3 regions of the Lysinibacillus fusiformis genome follow, and region 3 is predicted to be linked to each of the others. Evidence: riboswitches for the same ligand, from Rfam matches in the RefSeq annotation. Region 3 holds a riboswitch; each other region holds the start of a gene.

What was found. Region 3 has a riboswitch for lysine ahead of JTI58_RS20740 (transporter substrate-binding domain-containing protein). Riboswitches for the same ligand answer to the same signal wherever they lie in the genome.
Region 1: another riboswitch for lysine. It lies ahead of JTI58_RS10300 (amino acid permease); the one in region 3 lies ahead of JTI58_RS20740 (transporter substrate-binding domain-containing protein).
Region 2: another riboswitch for lysine. It lies ahead of JTI58_RS01890 (aspartate kinase); the one in region 3 lies ahead of JTI58_RS20740 (transporter substrate-binding domain-containing protein).

Annotation. Positions count from the first base shown of each region.
Region 1 is NZ_CP070490.1:2,088,726-2,094,385, reverse strand. Features, by position in the region: gene JTI58_RS10310 (sensor histidine kinase) at 1-683, opposite strand, end outside; gene JTI58_RS10305 (response regulator transcription factor) at 688-1,380, opposite strand; gene JTI58_RS10300 (amino acid permease) at 1,535-2,998, opposite strand; lysine riboswitch at 3,081-3,257, opposite strand; gene JTI58_RS10295 (CynX/NimT family MFS transporter) at 3,436-4,644, shown strand; gene JTI58_RS10290 (hypothetical protein) at 4,714-5,244, opposite strand; gene JTI58_RS10285 (nitric oxide synthase oxygenase) at 5,323-5,660, opposite strand, start outside.
Region 2 is NZ_CP070490.1:375,456-381,115, forward strand. Features, by position in the region: gene sdhA (succinate dehydrogenase flavoprotein subunit) at 1-128, opposite strand, end outside; gene JTI58_RS01880 (succinate dehydrogenase cytochrome b558 subunit) at 195-803, opposite strand; gene JTI58_RS01885 (YslB family protein) at 1,076-1,510, shown strand; gene JTI58_RS01890 (aspartate kinase) at 1,604-2,830, opposite strand; lysine riboswitch at 2,965-3,143, opposite strand; gene uvrC (excinuclease ABC subunit UvrC) at 3,252-5,042, opposite strand; gene trxA (thioredoxin) at 5,166-5,477, opposite strand; gene JTI58_RS01905 (amino acid permease) at 5,599-5,660, opposite strand, start outside.
Region 3 is NZ_CP070490.1:4,218,116-4,223,775, reverse strand. Features, by position in the region: gene JTI58_RS20760 (toxic anion resistance protein) at 1-233, shown strand, start outside; gene JTI58_RS20755 (DUF6501 family protein) at 282-479, opposite strand; gene JTI58_RS20750 (amino acid ABC transporter ATP-binding protein) at 744-1,475, opposite strand; gene JTI58_RS20745 (amino acid ABC transporter permease) at 1,488-2,213, opposite strand; gene JTI58_RS20740 (transporter substrate-binding domain-containing protein) at 2,384-3,241, opposite strand; lysine riboswitch at 3,361-3,547, opposite strand; gene odhB (2-oxoglutarate dehydrogenase complex dihydrolipoyllysine-residue succinyltransferase) at 3,888-5,147, opposite strand; gene JTI58_RS20730 (2-oxoglutarate dehydrogenase E1 component) at 5,239-5,660, opposite strand, start outside.

The DNA.
Region 1 (5,660 bases), 2.1 Mb from region 3:
ACGGTAATTCCAAGGACATGGCCATCTGCTCCATATGCAATAGCATTAGACAGTAGATTGTTTAAGGCTCTATCTAATGCTTCTTCATTACCGAGTGCATACATAGGGCGCTCTGGGATATCAATCTTAATATCTAATCCCATTGAAGTAACCAGATCATAAAAAGATAATATATTTTTACGACAGATTTCACTGACATTGATTTTAGTGATTGGATAATCTGTATCTCCAGCCTCTAATTTCGCCAGATCAAAAAATGTATGAATAATTTTTAATACTTCTAAAGTTTTAGCATGAACACCCGTAAGTAATCGTTGGCGTTCCTCCTCACTAATCGAGCTCTGAAGTTGAAGCATCTCAATATAGCCTAATACAACCGTTAAAGGCGTTTTAAGATCATGCGAAATGTTTGCCAACATCTTTTTCATGGAATTTTCCATTTTCTGATGTGTTGCTTGGATTTTTTGATGCTGATCTAGTACGGTATTCATTGTAATAAGTAACTGTTGAATTTCTGAATTTGTAGTTGCTACTAAAATCTTTTCATAAGTCTGTTCATTCACAATTACTTGTAATTTTCTATGCGTGTATTGGATAGTGCGATCTTGTTCCTTTTTGACTTTCCATTGAAAAATAATAATCCCGATTAGCAATACCACTATTAGTAATAGAAATATCATCATATTCTTAACCCTCAAACTTATAGCCGATTCCCCATAGGGTTTTAATATATAGAGGATTTGACGGGTCATCTTCTATTTTTTCTCGTAGTCTTCTTATATGTACATTTATAATATTTTCATCGCCGTAGTAAGCATCTTTCCATATCATCTGATAAATTTGCTCTTTGGTAAAAACCCGATGACGATTTGTCACAAACAACTTTAAAATAGAAAATTCCTTTGATGTCAGCTTTACCTCTTGCCCGTTCTTTGCTATTGAGTAATTAACAATATCTATCTTTAAATTATCAATTTCTAGGACATCTTGCTTTTGGTTATCCTGACTAGAGTATTTTGTAGCTCTTCTGATAACAGCCTTTACACGTGCCGAAAATTCTAGCATAGAAAAGGGTTTAGCAATATAATCATCTGCTCCTAATCCTAAGCCCAATGCTTTATCAACATCGCTGTCTTTTGCAGACATAATAATGATAGGAAGTGCTGCCTGCTCTCGAATAATCTTTAATACTTCTAATCCATTTAGTTTAGGAATCATAATATCTAGGATGACTAAATCAAAGGTATTTTCTAAACAACTTTGTAATGCTTCTTCGCCATTGGTCACTGTTGTGACAGAGAAACCTTCCATTGTTAAGTAATTATCGACCATTTCGCGAATGGCTTCATCATCTTCTACGAGTAAAATATGCTTTTGCACTATCATGCACCTCTCCCTGCCAACTCTAAATTTCCATATCTATATTACATTACCATATTTATGATGTTTATTTTGAGAGATTTTGTTCATGATTGTTGAAAAAGAGCTGTCCTATAAACCCATCACTCTTTGGTTTACAGAACAGCTCTATTATTTAATCTTCAACTTTTAAATCACAATCTTTAAGTGGCAGCATTTTGGTTTTGTGCTTTATTTTATAGCCAAACCATAGTGCTAAAAATAGTGGAATCCCAATATACGAAACAAGGATGCCATACCAATCAATTTTATCACCTGTAAAGGCTGTGTAATTTTGTCCAATGACTACGATCATACAAACGGTAAAAGCAAATAATGGTCCAAACGGATATAATTTGGCTTTATAAGGTAATAACTTTGGATCTAAGCCCTGTGCATCAAACGCTCGGCGGAAACGATAATGACTAAATGCAATACCCAGCCATGCAATAAAGCCTGACATTCCAGAGGCATTTAATAGCCAGATATAAACCACTCCATCACCAAAGAATGATGCTAAAAATGCTAAACAGCCTACAGCTAATGTTGCCATCAGTGCATAAATCGGAATACCTCGACGACTTAGCTTTGCGAAAAATTTAGGTGCATGTCCATCCACCGCTAATTGCCATAGCATACGAGAAGATGCATATAGGCCTGAATTTCCTGCTGACAGCATAGCCGTTAAAATAATGGCATTCATTAATGAAGCAGCAAAGGCAATACCTAGGCGGTCAAACACTAGTGTAAACGGTGATACTGCGATATCTTCTGATAATAAACGTTCATCTGTGAATGGAATCAGCATCCCAATTGCACCAATCGCTAAAATATAAAACAAAAGAATACGCCAAAATACAGATTTAACAGCCTTCGGAATATTTTTACCAGGATCATCTGTTTCACCAGCTGTAATTCCAAGTAATTCTGTCCCTTGAAATGAAAATCCAGCAGCTAGGAAAATACCAAATGTAGCAAGGAAGCCACCATGGAATGGCCCATCACTAATAAAGAAATTAGTGAAACCTACAGGAGCCTGCCCACCTAAAATACCAAAAATCATTAGTAAGCTAATGATAATAAAAACGATGACCGTTACTACCTTAATCATGGCAAACCAATATTCACTTTCACCATAACTTTTCACGGATAGTAAATTAAACGTCAGTACTACAACAATAAATAATACTGTCCAAAGTGCTGATGAGCTATCCGGGAACCAATATTTCATAATTAATGACACGGCAGCGATTTCTGCAGCAATTGTGATTGCCCAGTTATACCAATAGTTCCAGCCTAATGCAAATCCTAAAGCAGGATCTACAAATTTGGTTGCGTAGGTACTAAATGAACCTGATGATGGCATATACGCAGCCATTTCTCCTAAACTCGTCATTAAAAAATACACCATAATACCGATTAAGGCATAGGCCAGCAATGCACCTCCAGGTCCTGCCTGTGCAATAGCACCACCACTGGCTAAAAATAGCCCCGTACCGATAGTACCGCCTAAAGAAATCATTGTAATATGGCGGCTTTTTAATTCTTTTTTCAGCTTCGGTGCTTTATGACCAAGCTGATTTACTTTTATTTCACTCACGATATAGCTTCCTTCCTATTTATGAGGCAAAAAAATGCCATCACATATACACTGTGATGGCTACGTTAATCCTCAGTTTTTCCTACATGATAGCTCAACACGTTGTGCAAACGTGACAGTTCTGTTCCTTTCGGAGACAGCCCCAGCATGAGGTTTTCAAGTCCCCTCACACTTCGGCAATATTTCCTTTCAGCTAATTTCATCAATGCTTGTCATTTCAATTAGCATACTTATAAATATCGCGACCTCTACCTCAATACAAACATGAGGCATATAATTATTAAATTTATGATGTTTATTATACTAACATAAGACCATAGACATTTCAATATAACGGAAAATGTTCTGTATTTTATGAATCTTCTACTATTTTTAATAGTGTGATAAAGTGTTATAGTAGTTCAATTAGAATGGTTATGATTAGGGGGGATTTTATTTTGACTACAAATGATCATTCCGCTAGTTATCCTAGTAAAAAAATTAGCTGGAAAGGAACAACCTTACTTTTAGTTTTCGGAGTTATCTTTATAGCCTCTACATTACGAATGCCACTAACTGTTGTTGGCCCAATTATATCCTTTATCCGTGAAGATCTTGGGATATCTAATGTATTGGCAGGCTTTCTAACAACGATTCCATTGCTTGCTTTTGCTATTATATCTCCATTTGCACCAGTTGTAGCACGCAAACTAGGGCTTGAGCTAACATTATTTTTATCAACTTTTCTATTGGCCTTTGGGATTGTCCTACGTTCACTCGGTACAACAGAGTTACTTCTATTAGGTACTGTGCTAATTGGCGTAGCCATTTCTTTTGGAAATGTACTTATTCCAGGATTATTAAAATTAAAATTTCCATACCATGTCGGTTTATTGATGGCCTTTTTCACCATGTCCATGAATTTAACTGCTGGTCTTGGTGCTGGTATTAGCTATCCTATAGCCAATTCATCGTTAGGCTGGCAAGGTGCGCTGTCCATTGCACTCGTACTCGTTCTCGTTACAATCTTAATTTGGATACCTCAATTAAAATCAAATAAACCCGAACCAGTTACTACATCTAAAAAGACAGGTACACCTTTATGGAAATCACCTGTTACTTGGGCTGTCACAGGCGCAATGGGGTTACAGTCTTTATTATTCTACACGACTGCAGCTTGGATTCCCGAGATCTATATTGCCCAAGGACTAGCTCCTGACAAGGCCGGTTGGATGTTTTCCATCATGCAATTCTCACAAGTACCAATGGCTTTGGCTGTGCCTATAATTGCAGGTAAAATGACTTCACAACGCCCCCTTGTATTGATGTTTACATCCTTCTATTTAGTAGGCTTTGTTGGTGTTGTCATGGAATGGACTAGTCTTGGTGTACTGTGGATGGTCCTTCTAGGGTTAGCAGGAGGTTCTTCATTCGCCCTAGCAATGATGTTCTTCACTCTCCGCACTCGTACTGCATTTGAGGCAGCTGATTTATCAGGCTTTGCACAATCTTTGGGTTATTTATTTGCCGCAATTGGTCCTATTCTTTTTGGCTACTTGCATGATTTCTTTGGTGGCTGGAATATTGCGGGATGGCTCTTTGTCGTTGTGGCAATATTACTCTTCTTTTGCTCAATGAGAGCCTCCAAGGATGAATATGTGCATTAATAAATAAAGCAGATGGTTCAGGTTCCCCATCTGCTTTATTTCTATATGGTGTATACGTTTACGCATTGTTTAATGGTCAGCTTGCTGTAGTAATGTTAGCAATTCTGCAAGACATTCTTTTGCTTCATTACTATGAACTGTCATAGCAGAAAAAATAGGAATAGCCTCTTGTAGGAGTAAATAACTAAAATAATAATAGCCTACAAAAGCTTGCTGCCCATAGCCCTTTGGCGTTTCTTCCTCCCACTCCTGCTCATCATTGTCCTCATTTTCTGACCATAAATAGTTAGTATCTAATAGCTCCTGCATGGTTTCAACAGTATTGGCTGAGTCTAGATAATCCTTTGTAATAGCATGTGCCACAGCCAAATATAACTGTAATTCTTGTAAGGAGACATCCTCCGTATTTTTACTAGCTAGCTTTTTTAAAAGGAGCAGCAAAACCCAGGGTGTCACCTGCCATAGTGTACCTTGATGTTCAATTAACTCAGCTAGCTGTGGATATTGCTCCTGTTCAATCAGCTGAGGGATGGTTGTTCCTCTACCATAAGGTGTCGTCAATTGTCTCCATGGGATATTCGGGATTTGCTGGTCTAACATAATCAACGCCCTCTCCTCAACATGTAATTTGGAAATTAATTTTCAAAATTATTAGGAAAGTAAACATCTCCTTTACTGCTAATAGCACGGCTTTTGATAAAAATAATTTGGTGTATGATATATATTTACATAGGGTTTATGGAATATATGAGTCGTTGCAGGCGAAAGTGGCGGGATTAACCATGTCCAGTTGCCTGTAACTTCTCTTTCTGCTGATTTTTCTGCTTCCTCAAACAATTTAAATTGCTGAGCCGCTGTATGGTGATCAACAATGCTCACACCATCTTCTTTAAATGAGTGAAGAACAGCAATATTAAGTTCCACTAATGCACGATCACGCCAAAGAGACGCTTGTTTGGTTGTATCAAGATTAAAAATTTCTGCAATAGCAGGTAGCATGTTATAGCGCTCATGAT
Region 2 (5,660 bases), 1.2 Mb from region 3:
ACAGAGTGTGAGCGTTTTACAGGAACTAATGAGAATAAATCAACTTCAGTACCAACTTCAGCTGCTTTAATCGTTGCCATCAGACCGGCAAGACCACCGCCGACAACAATTATTTTGCTTTTCGCCATGATTATTTCTCACTCCTCTTAAAAAATTGCAATGATTGCATGTGCTCTATCGTAGCTTCTATTGAATTATACGAAAGCTAAAATAGCTGCCACACCAACTACACTTAGAATTACGAAAATAATGTTTGTTACGTAAGTAGCAATCTTTTGAGACTGAGGAGATTGTGTAATACCCCAGCTTACTAGGAATGCCCATAAACCGTTAGATAAGTGGAAAGTTGCTGATAAAATACCAACAATGTAGAATCCAAGCATGAATGGATTAGCAACGATATTCGCCATCATGTCGTAATCAACGTGTGTGCCAAGTGCTTTTTGAATACGAGTTTGGAAAATATGCCATGCGATGAATATCACTAAGAATACACCAGTAAAACGTTGTAAAGAGAACATCCAGTTACGGTACGTGCTGAAACGTCCTGTGTTTGGTGTAGCAGTGAATGCAATGTAGACACCATAGAATGCGTGGAACATTAATGGAATATAGATGACAATCCATTCAACTAGGATAAGGAATGGAATCTTTTCCATTACTGCGGTAGCATCGTTGTAACTTTCTGCCCCGCCTGTTGCTGTAAAGTTAATGAACAGGTGCATCGTTAAAAACAGACCTACTGGAATGATCCCAAGTAGAGAATGTAAGCGACGCCATAAAAACTCTCGATCTTTCGACAAGACTGTTACCCCCCTTAGTACTTAAAATAGCACAACAAAAGAAGTCATCATTTTGTAAATGATACTTCATTGACTGTGTATTTCATCATGGTACAATATTATGACATGTTTATTGTACTCTCAAGAGCTACGAGCGTCAAGGCAACTCGGAGTTTTTCATAGAGCTTATTAAAGAACTAATCTAGTACATGATGCGTCGTTTTTTCTCGAAAAATCTATCATTACTTTATTACCGTTAAATTTTAAGAAAATTCTAAGAAAGAAGGATAACAATGTTAAACACTCCATCTCCTACAATCTCATCATTTGGCTATGAGATCATTCGTGATCATATTCTATCTTCTATACTCGGTAAACATGAAGATGATGTCCTTTATTGGGCAGGTAAAGAGCTTGCTCGCAAGTTCCCATGTAAAAGTCAAGATGAACTTATCGCATTTTTCGCAGATGCCTGCTGGGGTACATTAGAGCTTATGAAGGAATCAAAGGATGGACGCATTTTCCAGTTGACAAACGACCCTGAAATTCTGCAAATTAAACAACGTAGCTTTAAACTTGAAGCAGGATTTATAGCAGAGCAAATTCAACTAGCTAAAGGCTACCTTACAGAATGCTATAATGAAAAGCGAGAAAAGCAACAATACGTCATGTTTACAGTCAAATGGGACGTCAAAGAACGTATTATGAATACCATTCCCTCAGAGTAATAAAAAGGATTGTCTCCCCCTAACGGGATGACAATCCTTCTTTTTTCTTCCTTTAATTTCGGACAATTACATAAAATGCTGTTTCTTCTATTATTATATGTAAAGTGCTTGCTCTAAATTAAACTCATCATGCAGTGCATTAGCTGCTTGGATCATATCATCCTGTGGTACAACAACAGAAACTTTTATTTCAGAAGTACTCACCATTTTCACAGGGATATTTTCACGACGCAACCGATCAAACATACGAGCAGCAACACCTGGATTAGAGGCCATGCCTGAACCAATAATGGAAACTTTCGCTAACCCTATTTCGAAGTCTGCAAAACTAAATCCGAGTGATAATTTACTATCTTCTAGAACACGTAATGCTTCTGCAAATTCCTCTTTTAAAATGGAAAACGAAACAGTTGGTTTCAGCCCATCAATAATGGCTTGAACAATAATATCTACATTAATGCGGTTCTCAGCAAGAATAGTAAATATATCTGCTAATGAAGCATTAGATAAAGCATCATACCCTACTGTTAAACGAATAATATCTGATTCAAAGGCCACGCCACGAACAACTAAGTTTTTTTCCATTTCCACTTCCTCCTTCAATAAAGTGCCTACTGACTCTACTAAACTTGAGCGTATGATAACAGGCATTTGAAATTTCTTTGCTAACTCCACCGCACGTGGATGTATGACATGAGATCCTAAATGAGATAATTCTAACATTTCATCATAGGAAATTTCCTGTAGCTTTTGGGCATGTGTCACATAACATGGATCTGCTGTATAAACACCGTCCACATTTGTATACATATCAGCTCGCTCCGCTTCCAATGCGATGGCAAGCGCTACAGCTGCCGTTTCAGCTCCACCTTTCCCAAGCATGGTGATATTGTGATCTTCGTCAACCCCTTGTTCCCCAGCAATGACTACAATTTGCCCCTGTGCAAAGTGTTCTTCGATTCGACTAACATCAATATAGTCGATACGCGCATGCTGATACATACCATCCGTATGAATACCTGCCTGCCATCCAGTCAGAGACACAGCCTCATAGCCTGCTTCCTGTAAGGCAATGGCAAATAAAGCACTAGATAATTGAGAGCCTGTAGACAAAACTGCATCTAATTCTCGTTTTGACGCATCGTCAGTTAGTTGATGTACCATCATTTTCATTTCTTTGGCAGTATGTCCCATTGCTGCAACAACTACCACTACATCAAATCCTCTGTCCTTTTCAGCAATCGCTTTCCGAGCTGCCTGTTGGATTTGTTCAGTAGAAGCTAATGCAGCTCCTCCAAACTTCATCACAATTTTAGCCATTTCTTTCATTCTCCCTTCCAGTCCATGTATTTCACCTAATTACAGGAGACAAAACCGTTTCTAGAAAAACTAAAAGGCAGCCTCCACATAACGTGAAAGCTGCCTATAACATGTACAATAATCGTAACTTGCGCATGTGTGATAGCTCTCCGAAACGTTTAGAATCGACAGTCTTACATTTCTTAAATGCAAAACCAGTACAGCAATGGAAACAACAACGCTGGACTTCGGCAAGCTCCCCTTTCACACAATATCTCTGGACTTGTCCATCCTCCATTGTGTTACTCTTGAATCTTGCACCTCTATCATCACCTTAAAGTGAATGTATTCAATTCATTAAGCCTTAGCGTAAATAAGCTAGTCACGCCAGTTAGCTCTCCATAACATTAAAAACAATGTTATTTATAACCATAGCACATGCCTATTCCTTTGACAATGATTCTTGCTGAAAATAGCTAAAAATTTGGCTTGCTAAATTAGCGGGCATCCCTGCCTCCTGTAAAGTTAGCTCGCTCGCCTCTCGAATTTTTTTGACTGATCCGAAATATTTAAGCAACTGTTGCTTACGTTTTGGTCCTACCCCTTCAATATGATCTAATACAGATTGAATGGCATGCTTCTCATGCTGTTGACGCAAGAAGGTAATAGCAAAGCGGTGGACTTCGTCTTGAATTCGTTGTAATAAATAGAAGCCATCACTTGTACGTTTTAAGGCAATCACCTCTGGCGGATCACCAAACAATAGCTGAGATGTATTATGCTTGTCATCCTTGGCTAAACCAGCAATCGGTATGACAAGACCAAGCTCATCTTCTAGTACTTCACGGGCTACTTCCATTTGCCCCTTACCACCATCAATTAACACTAAATCTGGTAATGGTAGACCTTCCTTTAAAACACGTATATATCGACGACGTATAACCTCCTGCATTGCACCGTAATCATCATGCTTGGCTGCTGTACGCGTTTTATATTTTCGGTATTCCTTTTTTGCAGGCTTCCCATCAATGAAAACAACCATGGCAGATACTGCATCCGTTCCATGCATATGACTATTATCAAAAGCCTCAATTCGTAAAGGTGCACTAATACCCATTGCTTCACCTAGTGCCTCACAAGCACCAATCGTACGTTCTTCCTGACGTTCTATTAGCTGGAATTTAGCTGCCACAGCAATTTCGGCATTTTTGGTTGCTAATTCAACCAGTTCCTTCTTTTGTCCTCTTTTTGGTGTAAGGACTTTGATCTCTAATAATTCCGTTAAGATGGCTGCATCAATGGCTTGTGGAATAAAAATTTCTTTTGGCTTAATATGCTCTGGCTTTTCATAAAAGCGCCCAACAAATGTTAAGAATTCTTCCTCTGCATCCTGATAGATCGGGAAAATCGAGACATCACGCTCAATCAGTTTACCTTGGCGCACAAAGAAAACCTGAACACACATCCACCCTTTTTCAACGGCATAGCCAAATACATCGCGATTTGTAGTATCACTTGATACTATTTTTTGTTTCTGCATGACCGTATCAATATGAGCAATTTGATCTCGGAATTCCTTCGCTCTTTCAAATTCTAGGTTTTCAGCGGCTGCAAGCATTTTAACTTCAAGCTCTTTTTTAACTGCCTCCACACCACCATTGAGAAACTTCGTCATATCCTCAATCATCTCTTGATAAACCTGACCATCAATTTCCTTAACACAAGGTGCTAAGCATTGCCCCATGTGATAGTACAAGCAAACCTTGGAGGGTAATTGTACACATTTGCGCAACGGATACAGTCGATCCAATAGTTTTTTCGTTTCGCTCGCTGCATAGGCATTCGGATAAGGACCAAAATATTTAGCCTTATCCTTTTTTACCTTCCGTGTCGTAATCAGACGAGGATGTTTTTCATTCGTAATTTTTAAATATGGATAGGTCTTATCATCCGTTAACATGACATTATATTTTGGATCATGTAACTTGATGAGATTCAGCTCTAAAATAAGTGCTTCAATATTAGATGATGTCACGATATACTCAAAATCTTCTATTTCACCTACAAGTCTTTGAGTTTTTCCTTCATGTGTTCCAGTAAAATAGGAGCGTACACGGTTTTTCAGAACTTTTGCTTTACCGACATAAATGATTGTCCCTTGTCGATCCTTCATCAAATAGCAGCCAGGCTGATCCGGTAAAATATCCAGTTTTCGCTTTATTAAATCGTTCATTACCTACCTGCCCCCCTAAGTAAAAATTCCCCTCAATGAATCCTATTAGTTATTTTTCTTTATTATATAACGAAAAAAAGCCGAACACATCTATTGATGGCTCGGCTTTGTGAACTTCATTCATTACGCATGTTTTGCGATAAATGCTTCTAAAGCTTCTTTCGGTTGGAAGCCTACAGTTTTGTCAACTAATTCTCCATCTTTAAATAATAGTAAAGACGGGATTGACATAATTTGATACTGAGCTGCAGTACCTTGGTTATTGTCAACGTCAACTTTTACAATTTTAGCCGCACTACCTGCAGCGTCCATTTCTTCAAGAACTGGCCCAATCATTTTACATGGTCCGCACCAAGCAGCCCAAAAGTCTACTAGTACTAACCCTTCTTTAATATCGTCCTGGAACGTAGCATCTGTTGCATGTACAATTGCCATTTGAAATCCTCCTTAAACTTACTATGATTGTAGTATAGCATGGATAAATTCACTTGAGCGAACAATCTGCCTACAATGTATTTTTTATGCAAAACTGTGTCGAAAAATTAAATGACAGCCATTAATTGACTTGATAACGACCTTTCAATACATAGGTTAACGTAATAAAAAGATAGATAGATA
Region 3 (5,660 bases):
TGATGCTGTCCATGCATATGGATCATCATTATGCACGTTTAGAGGAACGATTATCACAGGCCCATGATCGCTTCTCTAGTCCCTCGTTTGAACAGCAAGTTTCGAAATTTAAAGAAACACAGCAAGAGCTGCAAACAGCGATTAAAGATGTATTTGCCCTGCATACGGCAACTGAACAAGAGAAACAACAGCTACAGGATGTGGCGGGTGCTAGCAGCTATCGGCGAGATTAACGAAAAAATGGGTGGCTCAGTAAAAGTTCTGAACCACCCTGTTTGTTTTTATTCAAAATAATCTTTATAGTAGCCACCGACATTACCTGTATTGTCGATGATAAAAATGAACTCTTCTGTTTCATTTTTCACTTCATATTCTTTCCCTACTGTTAATACGTTGGATACTAAGTATTTTGATGCATTTGTATGTTTGCAAGTAACCGTTCGTAATGTTGGCGCATCTTTCCATTTTAAATGTAACATATTCTCTCTACCTCTCTTTACTAGCAAAAGCTAATGTCTATTGCTTATTCTATAATATTTTTGGTCTTTTGTGGAGAAAAAAGAAATACTATACCTATTCTATCCAAAAAAAATGAAAATTTGAGGTGTTATGATGAGTTTTGGTGGTGTTCCGCAATGGTTTTTTATCATTGCTGTAGCATTCGCAATCTGCTTTGTGCTTTATGCAGAATGGAATTCTAGAAAATAAGTGAGTCCAACTGGTTGGACTCACCTTTTTTGTGCTTATTTTAAAGTACGCTTTAAAAATTCCTTCGTACGTTCATGTAATGGATTAACTAACACTTGTGCTGGAGGGCCTTCTTCGACAATTACGCCTTTATCCATAAAGACAACACGATCTGCCACTTCTTTGGCAAATTCCATCTCATGTGTCACGATGAGCATCGTATTGCCCTCATCTGCTAGCTGACGCATCACCTTTAATACCTCACCCACCATTTCTGGGTCTAATGCGGATGTTGGCTCATCAAATAGCATTACATCTGGATTCATCGATAAGGCGCGAGCGATGGCCACACGCTGCTTTTGTCCGCCTGAAAGCTGACGCGGCTTGGCATTCACATATTGATCCATGCCAACGATTTTCAAATATTTAAGCGCCGTTTCTTCTGCTTCTTTTTTCGAACGTTTTAACACTTTGACTTGGCCCACTGTGCAATTACTTATGACGTTGTGGTTGTTAAATAAATTGAACTGCTGGAACACCATGCCTAGATGTGTACGATATTCTTGAATATTGTGCTTTTCATCTAAGATGTCTTCCCCTTTATAAATAATTTGACCGCCACTTGGTGTTTCTAATAAATTAATGCAACGAAGCAGTGTGGATTTACCAGAGCCAGAGGAGCCAATTAAACAAACTACCTCCCCTTTTTCCACTTGGAAATTCACATCTTTTAACACTTGGTTACGTCCAAATGATTTACTTAAATGTTCGATTTTAATGACTGCCATTTGTGCGTCCCCCTATACGGCTTCTTTTTGTTCTTTTTGATAGGCATCAGGTCCATCTAAACGTTTTTCAACGTAAAGAAGAATGCGTGATGCGGTAAATGTCATGATGAAATAAAGAATACATGCAACAAAGAATGATTCGAAATAGCGGAAGTTGTTACCTGAAATTGATTTAGTTTGGAAGAATAATTCCGTTACCCCAATGACATTTAAAACGGCTGTATCTTTAATATTCATAATTAATTGGTTACCAGTCGCTGGTAAGACGTTACGCGCTACTTGTGGTAAGACAACGTGAATCATAATTTGGAAGTGATTCATACCAATTGCTGATGCTGCCTCGTATTGACCATTATCAATCGATACAATACCGCCACGAACAATTTCTGCCATGTATGCCCCTGTATTGAGGGAAACGACTAAAATACCTGCTGTAATAAAGTGCATATCGATACCGAATGCGATATCTAATCCGTAGTAGACAACCATAGCCTGTACAATCATTGGTGTACCACGGAAAAATTCAACATAGCATGTCAGTATAAAATTAATGAGCTTTAAGCTATAAAATTTCACACCTTTTTTACGAACTGGAATCGTATGCATAATTCCGATGAAAAATCCGATAAATGCACCAATAATTGTACTAATACTCGAAATCAGTAACGTATAATACGCACCTCGTAAAAACATTTGCCAGTTGTTTTCAATAATTGAAAGTATCCATTCAAGACTCATGATGTTCCTCCTAACAATGTCATCTTGCTTGCTTATATCTTTTGTGTCCTAGCTCTTTCTACCATTCTATGTTTTGTCACGCTAGGACATTATCATTATGTAGAGAGGTTCTCATTTTGATAATGATGAAATGATCATGCACGGACTAGCAACTAGCCCGTGCCTTGTCATTATTGTGCTGCTGGTTGTTGCGAAATAGCTTCTTCCATAATCGCTTGACGATCGTCTTCCGAAATGCCTTTTAGGACTTCATTGATTTTTTCACGATTTGCGTCGTCCTTACGTAAGCCTACAGCAATTGAAGTATTTGATGGATCTGTATCAAAGCCTTCTTCAAATGCTACATATGTGAACTTATCGTTGGCAGCAGCAGCAGAAATACCCTCTGGACGTTCAGCTACATAGCCATCAATTTTACCTGCTTCTAAAGCCACACGCATTGCTGGGAAGCTTTCCATTGCCGTTTGTTTTTCTACGCCTTTGATTTGATCAATCACTGTGTAGTTTGATGTATTTAATTGTGATGTAATTTTAGCACCTGAGAAATCTTGAATTGATTTTGCATCTTCATATTTACTACCTTTTTTAATAACCATCACAAAATCAGAAGTGTAATAGTTTTCTGTAAAATCAATCGTTTTCTTACGTTCTTCTGTTGGTGACATCCCTGCGATAATCGCATCAATTTTGTTCGATTGTAGCGCTGGCACTAATCCGTCCCACTCCATTTTAACTATGACTAACTCTTTGCCTAAACCTTCAGCGATTTTTTTCGCCATTTGTACATCATAGCCGCCTGCATACTCTGCATTATCCGCTATTTTCACAGCGCCATTCGCATCGTCTTGCTGTGTCCAGTTGAACGGTGGGTAGCCAGCCTCCATTCCAATTCGGAATTCACCGCCGCCTTCTTCTTTGTCAGCTCCAGCATCACCTGAACCGCCCTCTTTTTTGTCACTTGTGCCACATGCAGCTAGCACAATTACCGTCATGATAGAGATCATTACTAACAACCATTTTCTTTTCATGAAAAACTCCCCTTTTCTGTAAAAAAATAAGACAACTGTACTAAAAAAGACCTAAGTATATTGAACTTAGGTCTTACCTTTTATGACAGTTGCCCAAATCCTCACTATAATTTCCATGTTTCCGAGATAGCACAACCTAGTAAATCTGGAAATCCATTTACTAGGACAGTCCTGCACTTATTCACTGCAGACCCAGTATAAAAGTACGAGCTCCTTTTATACTTCGGCGATATTTCCTTCTTCATTGCGTCTTCGCTTGCTTGAACTCTACAATGAACTAATAAATACCGCGCCTCTACCTCACTGGTAAAAATTCGTGAGGTTTGTTTATTTAATTGATATTTAGATACTACTATAAAACTAATATGTTCGTCAAGACAGTTTTAACATTTTTCTGACTAATGACAATATTAGGGTATTGTGCGTTCTCTATCCATTTTAAATCGTTGAGCTTTCATCGATATTTCCGAAAATTACAACAAATTTTTATTAGAGCGCATGTACTCTCTGTGAGAAAAGTTGCGTTTATTTCTTTTGGCTCCTCTAAACGATATAACATTCGTACTCTTTCAAAATAGAATCGGTCAAAACCTTTCGTCATGCACAAAAAAACCCTGCTGAACATTGTTCGCAGGGTTTAATGGCATTATGAATTTAATAATAAATCTTCAGGATTTTCGATCAATTCTTTAACTGTTTTTAAGAATCCTACAGAATCTTTTCCATCGATGATACGGTGATCGTAAGAAAGTGCTACATACATCATTGGACGGATTTGAACTTCACCATTTACGCCAACTGGACGGTTAACAATTGAGTGCATACCTAAAATACCAGCTTGCGTACCGTTCATAATTGGTGTTGACATTAATGAACCGAATACACCACCGTTTGTGATTGTGAATGATCCACCAGCCATGTCATTTAGGCCTAATTTTTTATCACGAGCTTTTGTCGCTAAGTTAGCGATATCTTTTTCGATTTCAGCGAAGTTTTTGCTATTTGCATCGCGTACAACTGGTACGACTAAACCTTCTTCAGTTGATACAGCAATACCGATATCAAAGAAGTTATTTAAATGAATTTCATCGCCAGAGATTTGAGCGTTTACGTATGGATATTTTTTCAGTGCTGCAACAACAGCTTTTGTAAAGAATGACATGAAACCAAGTTTGATGTCGTTTGCTTTCACAAACTCTTCTTGTTTACGTTTACGAAGTGCCATGATGTTTGTCATGTCAATTTCGTTGAATGTTGTTAACATTGCTGTTGATTGTTTCACTTCTAATAAACGTTTTGCAATTGTTTGACGACGACGGCTCATTTTTTCAATTGTTACACGGTCAGAATTAGCTGCTGGTGTGAATACTACTGGGCCACCTGAAGTTGCTACTGATGTAGGTGCTGCTACTGGTGCTACAGCTGGTGCTGTACCATGTGCTGCTACATCTTGTACACGTACGCGTCCTTGTGGATCTACTGGAGATACCGCTGCAAGGTCAATACCTTTTTCACGTGCAAGACGACGTGCTGCTGGCGATGCAACTACACGTTCACCAGAAGTTTCTTCTACTACTGGAGCCGCTGCTACTGGTGCAGGTGCTGCTTGTGGCGCTGCCGGAGCTGGAGCTGCTTCAGTTGGTGCTGCCGCTGGAGCTGCTGCTGCGCCTTCGCCTGCTTCTACTACTGCGATAACTTGACCAACTAGTACAGTATCGCCTTCTTCAGCTAAAATTTGTGTTAATACACCTGCTTCTTCAGAAATGATCTCAGCGTTTACTTTATCTGTTTCAAGTTCAACGATGAATTCACCTTTTTCAACGCGATCGCCCACTTTTTTTACCCACTGTGCGATACTACCTTCTGTAATCGATTCTGCTAATTCAGGGACTTTAATTTCAGCCACTTTCATTTCCTCCTTTGATTAACGTGCATGACGCACATAGAAGGGCTACTGCTTAAGGGCAAGTAGCCCAGTTTCAAAAATTGATATGTGATTATTTAACCTTTACTGACTCAGCAACCGCTTCTTCAACAAGAGCTGCTTGTGCTGCTTTATGAGAATCTGCATCTCCTTCAGAAGTTGAGCTCATTGCAGGACGACCTACATAGCGAAGCTTTTTACCTTCTGAAAGTGCATATAATGTTTCTAGTGCATAATTCCATGAGCCTTGGTTTTTAGGTTCTTCTTGTACCCAAACGATCTCTTTCACATTAGGATACTTAGCAATGATACCAGCAACTTGCTCTTTTGGGAATGGGTAAAGTTGTTCTACACGGATAATGTGTAGGTGATCGAAGCCTTCGCCGTCTTTCACGCGCTCTGCTATGTCGATCATCACTTTACCAGTACCTAAAACGATGCGCTCTACAGCTTCTGGTTTAGCGCCTAAGCCTGGTTGTTCAATCACTTCTTGGA